One region of the Nocardioides cavernaquae genome, then DNA from elsewhere that is predicted to be linked to it. Evidence: predicted binding sites of a transcription regulator. Region 1 holds the regulator's gene; the other holds the start of a gene.
The links. Region 1 encodes LexA, which represses DNA repair genes until DNA is damaged. Its sites were predicted from a motif close to TCGAACANNTGTTCGA; they were not measured.
Positions count from the first base shown of each region.

Region 2: D4739_RS14855 (HNH endonuclease signature motif containing protein) is a predicted target of LexA. The motif match lies at 1,949-1,964, and genes of this name have one in related genera.

Region 1 covers NZ_QYRP01000002.1:1,979,224-1,983,223, reverse strand. The annotation lists gene D4739_RS09665 (LysM peptidoglycan-binding domain-containing protein) at 1-89, shown strand, start outside; gene lexA (transcriptional repressor LexA) at 548-1,267, shown strand; gene D4739_RS09655 (M15 family metallopeptidase) at 1,321-2,253, shown strand; gene D4739_RS09650 (alkaline phosphatase D family protein) at 2,393-4,000, shown strand, end outside.
Region 2 covers NZ_QYRP01000002.1:3,085,915-3,089,914, forward strand. The annotation lists gene D4739_RS14840 (shikimate kinase) at 1-231, opposite strand, end outside; gene aroC (chorismate synthase) at 228-1,406, opposite strand; gene D4739_RS14850 (DUF6584 family protein) at 1,532-1,774, shown strand; gene D4739_RS14855 (HNH endonuclease signature motif containing protein) at 1,978-3,339, shown strand; gene D4739_RS14860 (hypothetical protein) at 3,329-3,580, opposite strand; gene D4739_RS14865 (prepilin peptidase) at 3,605-4,000, opposite strand, start outside.

The DNA of each region.
Region 1 (4,000 bases):
GCGCCATGATCGACTCCATCGAGAAGCTCAACGCCCTCGACGAGCCGATGCTCTACGCCGGCCAGGAGCTCTTCGTTCCGGTCGGCTGACACAGACGCGCGGCGGGGCGCTGGTGACTCCGCCGCGGCAAGTTCTTGCGCGCCGCTTCGACCCCGGTGCGTGAGATGGGGAAGACACGGGGGCGGAGTCCACTTGGGCTCCGCCCCCGTTTCGCATTTTCCGTCGACACGGCGCTTCGTTGGATGGCCGGGGCGGCTGCGGCACACGGTGGCGGGGACGCGGGCGGGCTGGGTCGCCGGCGCGCGGCGGATGCGCGACGGCGCACGGAGCGTAAAAGTCGGCTGCGGCCAGAGCGCGCGAGTGGGCGGCTGAGTCTGCCGCGCCGACAGCGACGGCGTTGCCGCGCAGGAGCCGCCCCAGCCACACCCAACGCAGCCCAAGATCCCCACCCCGCCCCGACACGCCGTTCGAACAGGTGTTTGAACACCCGCGTGAATCCGGATACGTTGGAGACACCCGCCCAGCCCACGACGTAAGGCACACGACGATGGCGACTCCTCCGCACAAGGTCTCCGAGTTCCCCGACGGCCCACCGGATGCGACCGGGCTGACTCCGCGTCAGCAGCGCATCCTCAACGTCATCCGCGACTCCCTCGAGGACCGTGGCTACCCGCCGAGCATGCGCGAGATCGGCGACCTGGTCGGGCTGACCAGCTCCAGCTCGGTGTCCCACCAGCTGAAGGTGCTCGAGCAGAAGGGCTTCATCAAGCGTGACCCCAACCGTCCGCGCGCGCTCGAGGTGTTCCTGCCCGAGGTGCTCGCGGCGCGGCGCTCGATCGGCGCGGCCGACGAGACGTCGTACGACGAGACCGGCATCGGCGACTCGATGCCTGCAGCGACCTACGTGCCGATCGTGGGGCGGATCGCGGCGGGCGGCCCGATCCTCGCCGAGGAGCGCATCGAGGAGGTCTTCCCGCTGCCGCGGAGCCTGGTCGGCGACGGCACGCTCTTCCTGCTCGAGGTCTCGGGTGACTCGATGATCGACGCGGCGATCTGCAGCGGTGACTACGTCGTGATCCGCCAGCAGCCGACCGCCAACAACGGCGACATGGTCGCGGCGCTGCTCGACGGCGAGGCGACGGTGAAGACGTTCCAGAAGAAGGACGGCCACGTGTGGCTGCTCCCCCACAACGAGGCCTACGACCCCATCGACGGCACCCACGCCTCGATCCTGGGCATCGTGACCGCGGTGCTTCGCCGGGTCTGATTTTCCCCCACCGTCGGGAGGACGACGGGTCACGGAGGCCTACGCTGGCCGACGTGACCCGTCGTTCGCATTTCGGAGCCGTCCGCCTCACGTGTGCGGCGCTGGCCTTGAGCGCCGCGCTGTCCGCGTGCGAGCCGCTGCTCCGCGAGGACGGGCCGCCGCCCGCGCCCGCATCTCCGGGAGCACCCGCTACGGGAGGTACGCCGAGCGCACCTGCTGCTCCGACTCCGTCACCGACCGGACCGGCAGCGCCATCGGCACCCGCACCGCCTGCGCCGGGCACTGTCGCGCCCGCCTGGCTCGGGAAGCGGCCCCTGCCGGAGACCGCCGACGGCTTCGGGGAGATCCAGGCAACGCCACGGGTCCTGCGCAATCGCCGCTTCACACTGCCCGACACGTTGCCGATGCTCCCCGGGGACGGGTTCGCCTCGCACGTCGTCAGTCCGGCCCCCGCCGACGTGATCGCACGCTCGACCTGGGTGGAGGGCTGCCCCGTCTCGGCGAGCGACCTGGCCTGGGTGCAGCTCGCCTTCCGCGGGTTCGACGGCGCACGCCACACCGGCGAGCTGCTGGTCAACGCCGACGTGGCACAGGACATGGTCAAGGTCTTTCGGCAGCTCTGGCGCGCCAAGTTCCCGCTCGAGGAGATGCGGGTGACCCGGCGCGACGAGCTCGACGCCGCCCCCACCGGAGACGGCAACAACACCAGCGCCTTCGTGTGCCGGCCCTCCGTCGGATCAACCCACTTCAGCCAGCACGCCTACGGGCTGGCGGTGGACGTCAACCAGTTCCAGAACCCGTACACGAAGGGCGACCTGGTCCTGCCAGAGCTCGCATCGGCGTACATCGACCGGACGAATGTCCGCCCCGGCATGATCCTGACCGGCGGCCCGGTGATCCGCGCGTTCGCGTCGGTCGGCTGGGAGTGGGGCGGCTACTGGAACTCGCTCAAGGACCGGCACCACTTCAGCCTCAACAACCGCTGAGCCATCGCCGAACTTGCGCCGTGTCGACGCCGAACTTGCGCCGTGTCGACGGACAACGCCGGGGCGAACCTTCGGTGAACGGGGCGTGCTCACACACCTGCACCCGTCACCGATCCCCCGCGACGCCGTTCAAACTGATGTGAATCCCACGAACTCGGGCCAGCTCGGCCGTCGCGCACTGATCAAGGGCACCGCGGCCACAGCCGCTGCTGTCGCCGCCACCACGGCCATCACGACTGGTGCAGCCTCGGCCGCCACGTCCGCCTACTTTCAGCACGGCGTCGCCTCCGGTGACCCGCTGCCCGGCGCGGTCGTCCTCTGGACCCGCGTCACCCCGACCGCGACGAGCCTTCCCGGCTCCGGCGTGGGTCCGTCGATCACGGTGACCTGGCAGGTCGCGCGCGACGCCGCGTTCACGACCATCGTCGCCTCGGGCAACCAGTCGACCAGCCCGGCCCGCGACCACACGGTCAAGGTGGACGCGACCGGCCTCGCCGCCGCGACGACGTACTACTTCCGGTTCAGCTACAGCGGCGTGCGCAGCCCGGTCGGTCGCACGCGTACGGCGCCCGCGGCTGGCAGCAGCGTGGAGAACCTGCGGCTCGGTGTCGTGAGCTGCGCCAACCTGCAGGCTGGCTGGTTCTCGGCATACCGCCACCTCGCAGCGCGCGAGGACCTGCACGCGATCCTGCACCTGGGTGACTACCTCTACGAGTACGGCCCCGGCCAGTACGGCTACGGCAAGGACGAGGTCGACATCCGGCCTCACTCGCCGGCGCGCGAGATGGTCACGCTCGCCGACTACCGCCAGCGCCACGCTCAGTACAAGCAGGACGCCGATCTGGCGACGCTGCACGCGAAGTACGCGTTCATCACGACCTGGGACGACCACGAGGTCACCAACGACGCCTGGCGCGACGGCGCGGAGAACCACACGCCTCTCGTCGAGGGCTCGTGGGCGACGCGTCGCGCCAGCGCCCAGAAGGCGTACGACGAGTGGATGCCGATCCGCCTCTCCGGCACCGCCGCTCTCGGTGACGGCACGCAGATCTACCGTCGGCTCGCCTTCGGCCAGCTCGCCGAGCTGAGCATGCTCGACCTGCGGACGTACCGCGACCGGCAGGTCACCGGCCTGCTCGGTGTCACCAGTGACCCGACCGGTCTGCTCGCCACGGGCGAGGTCAGCGACCCTGCGCGCACCATCACCGGCCGCGCACAGCTCGACTGGCTGAAGGGCTCGCTGGAGACCGGGCGTGCGCAGTGGAAGCTCGTCGGGAACCCGGTGATGATCGCGCCCGTCGACCTCGGTGCGCTGCCGAACGACCTGACCGACCCGGTCGCCGACATCACCGGGATCCTGCCGCGCGACGGCATGCCCTACAACACCGATCAGTGGGACGGGTACACCGACGACCGGCGCGAGCTCATCTCGCACATCCGCGACCAGGGCGTCCGCGACACGCTGTTCCTCACCGGCGACATCCACTCGGGTTGGGCGGCGGATGTGCCCCACGACCCGGCGCTCTACCCCGTCACCGGCGACAGCGCCGCGGTCGAGTTCGTGTGCACCTCGGTGACGTCGAACAACCTCAAGGACATCACCGGGGCGCCCTCGCGCAGCGCGAGCATCGTCGTCGAGGAGGCCATCAAGGCCAACAACCTGCACATCAAGTACCTCAACTTCGACGACCACGGGTTCTCCGTGCTCGACCTGACCCCCGCGCGGGCACAGATGGACTGGTTCGTC
Region 2 (4,000 bases), 1.1 Mb from region 1:
GTCGTGGGTGTCGAGCGCGGCGGCAACCGCGTCGGCCTCGAGCGCACGGAAGACGGCCTCGCCGTCGTCCACGAAGATCTCGCTGACCGGCTTGCCGGCGGTGGCCTCGATGTCGTGGTCGGTGTCGCGGGCAGTCACGCCCCACGCGTCAGCGAGGAGGTGGGCGACCGTCGTCTTGCCCGCACCCATCGGGCCAATCAGGACGACCCGAGGACCGACCGCAGTAGTCACTTGAAGTTGATCGCGTCGAGGTAGGACTGGACGTTGCGGCGGGTCTCGCCGACCGAGTCGCCACCGAACTTCTCGATGACCGCGTCGGCCAGGACCAGGGCGACCATCGCCTCGGCAACGATGCCGGCGGCCGGGACCGCACAGACGTCGGAGCGCTGGTGGTGCGCAACGGTGGCCTCGCCGGTGGCGACGTCGACGGTGCGCAGCGCCTTCGGCACGGTCGCAATCGGCTTCATCGCGGCACGGACGCGAAGGACCTCGCCGGTGGACATGCCGCCCTCGGTGCCGCCCGAGCGACCCGACGTACGACGAAGGGCGCCGTCCTGCGTGACGATCTCGTCGTGCGCGAGGCTGCCCGGAGTGGCGGCGAGCTCGAAGCCGTCGCCGACCTCGACGCCCTTGATCGCCTGGATGCCCATGAGCGCGCCGGCCAGCTTGGCGTCGAGGCGACGGTCCCAGTGGACGTGTGAGCCGAGGCCCGGCGGCAGTCCGACCACGACGACCTCGACGACGCCGCCGAGGGTGTCGCCGTCCTTGTGCGCCTGGTCGATGCGCTCGACCATCTGCTTGGAGGCGTCAGGGTCGAGGCAGCGGACCTCGTCGTTGTCGAGGTAGGCGACGTCATCGGGCGCGGGGATCAGACCGGCCGGGGCACGGACCCCGCCCAGCTCGATCACGTGGCTGACGATGCGGGCACCGGTCGCCTGCTCGAGGAAGTTGCTGGCCACGCGACCGAGAGCCACACGGGCGGCGGTCTCGCGAGCGGACGCGCGCTCCAGGATCGGGCGGGCCTCGTCGAAGTCGTACTTCTGCATGCCGACCAGGTCGGCGTGGCCCGGACGTGGCCGGGTCAGCTTGGCATTGCGGCCGGTCTCCTTGAGCAGGGACGGGTCGACCGGGTCGGCCGACATCACGGTCTCCCACTTGGGCCACTCGGTGTTGCCGACCACCAGCGCGATCGGACCACCCTGCGTCTTGCCGTGGCGGACGCCACCGGTGATCGTGACCTCGTCCTGCTCGAACTTCATCCGCGCGCCGCGGCCATAGCCCAGGCGCCTTCGGGCGAGGGAGTCGGCGATGTCGTCGGTCGTCACCTCGACGTGTGCCGGGAGACCTTCGAGAATTGCGGTGAGCGACGGTCCGTGGGACTCGCCCGCAGTGAGCCAGCGAAGCATGGGGACAGTCTTTCATGCGTACGCCGCCGGGCCGGCGCCGCGCTGTCGTCGCGAGACTTGCGGCCCGGCCGGAGGGTTGCGGCAAACCCGTAGCGGGCCCAAGGGCAGGCTGCGAGGATCCCTCCGTGACCGATGCCCTCGCGCGTGCCCGCGCTGATCTCGCCGCGGGCCGCCCCTGGAAGGCGCGCGACCGCCTCACCGGTCTGCTTACCGTGCGGCAGGACCCCGAGCTGCTCGATCTCCTCGCCACCGTCCACTTCGAGATGCAGGACCTGCCTGCTGCGGGAGCGTTGTGGTTCGCGACCGGGCGAACTGACGCTGACGCCCTTGAGGCAATCGCGGCCAGGCTGGCGATGCAACCGGGATAGCAATCGGCTGCGTGCTGATCGCCATCGTCGCCTGCCTACTCCTGCTGATCCTGATCGGCATCTGGACCGTCGCAGGGTGGATCTGACCCTCAGGACAGTCCCGGGTCATCGAGGGCGCGACAGCCTCGCTACGGCCTCTCCGCGAGCCATTTGGGCGTGGACAAAGGGTTGCCTTCGAACAGGTGTTCGATTTAGAATGAGGCATGGCTCGGGCCTCGGAAACCACCGCCATCGGCGGCACCCACGACACCGACCTCGGCACCGCCGGGGCGGTCCTTGACGCTGTCGGAGTCCTGCGGATCACCGCCGACCGCGCCGAAGCACTCCTCCTCGCCCGCGCCTGCGACTGGGCCGACCTCCACCCCGCCGACGACCCCGCAGACGCCGCATGGGAGGCCCGTCCCGCGTTCGACGACACCCGCGACCAGACCGTCGACGAGCCCAGCTACGACGTCCCGTCGGTGCGGTGGACCGCGATCCCCGAGTTCGCCGCCCGCCTCGGCATCCCCACCGGCTCCGGCCAGCAGCTGATCCTGGAGTCCCTCGAGACCCGCCACCGCCTCCCCCGCCTCTGGGCCCGCGTCCAGGCCGGGCAAGTCCAGGCCTGGCGCGCCCGCCGCATCGCCTCACGCACCCTGCACGAGCCCGCCGACGTCGCCGAGTCCGTCGACAAGGAGATCGCCTCCATCGCCCAACGCGTCGGACTGGTCACCATCGACCGACTCATCGACGAAGCCCTCCTCCGACTCCACCCCGAAGAGGCCGAGCTGCGCCGCGAGCAGGCCCGCGAACACCGCCGCGTCGAGCTGCACACCGACGGCACTGCCGACGGGATCGCGCACATCGACATCACCACCGACACCCTCGACGCCCTCGACTTCGACTCCGCGGTCGCCGCCATCGCCCACCGCCTCGGCGAGCAAGGCGACACCGACCCCCTCGACGTACGCCGCGCCAAGGCCGTCGGCATCCTCGCCGACCCCGAAGCCGCCCTCGCCATCCTCACCGACCAGCCCGCGCAGCCCCCGGCCGACGCAGGGCAGCCCGCGGAGCCCGAGCGGCCCGGCCGACCGGCACGCCCCCGCAAGCAGATCGTGCTCCACGTCCACCTCTCCGAGGCCGCGATCACCGGCACCGAACCCGTCGGACGCCTCGACACCACCCGGACCCCCGTCCTGCGCGAAACCATCCGCGCATGGGCCGGCCGCGACGACATCAATCTGACTGTCGTGCCCGTTATCGACCTCAACGACGACGTGCAGGTCGGGCAATACGAGATCCCCGACCGCATCAAACGCAGAGTCGAACTCACCCGACCCACCTGCGCCCACCCCTGGTGCAACCGCACAGCCGAACACTGCGACAAGGACCACGTCGTGCCCTACGACTCCGGCGGATCCACCTCCACCGACAACCTCGCCCCACTCTGCAGGCGACATCACCGCCTCAAGACCCTCACCGCATGGGACTACGAAATCCTCCCGCCCGCCACCTACCTGTGGACCTCACCCCACGGCCGCAAGTACCTCGTCGACAACACCGGCACCACCGACGTCACGCCCTGACGTGCCCAACGTGGGCGTGACGGGCGCGCCGCCACGTGCGGAGAAACGCCTGATGCACCAGCACACCGATCGCTGCGTTCACAACAGCCAGCGCGGCGCCGCCAACCAGGGTTTCCCCATCGGCGAAGGTGGCCGCATCGGACGCCACCAGCATGAGTGGCCAGATAGAGACCGCAACCGCGAGGGCGATCCACGGCCACTTGCCGAGGGCCAGGCCGAGCAGCAACATCGTCGGGATCATCGCGACCACCTCTCGGCGACAACGCTACGCCGGGTAGACGCTCCAGAGGACCCCCACGAGCACGCCGAGCAGCATGAACGGTCCGAAGGGGTACATGCGGTCGGTGGTCAGCCTCAGCAACCGCATGGGCACCCAGGCAACGACGCCGAGCACGAACCCGGCGTACGCCCCGGCCATCAGCGCGGGCATCCCCACGAACCCGAGGGCCAGGCCGATCAGGCCGGAGAGGCGTACGTCGCCGTAGCCCATGCCGGGCGTGAATCGCCACAGCAGCCAGTAGAGCCCGCCGAGGATCAGCCAGCCGATCGCGGCGGCGATGATCCGCTTCGGCTCCCAGGAGAGCAGCGCGGCGACGACGATGAGCGTGCCGACGATGAGGTATGACGGGCCGATGAGCGCCGTGGGCAGCAGACGCGTGCG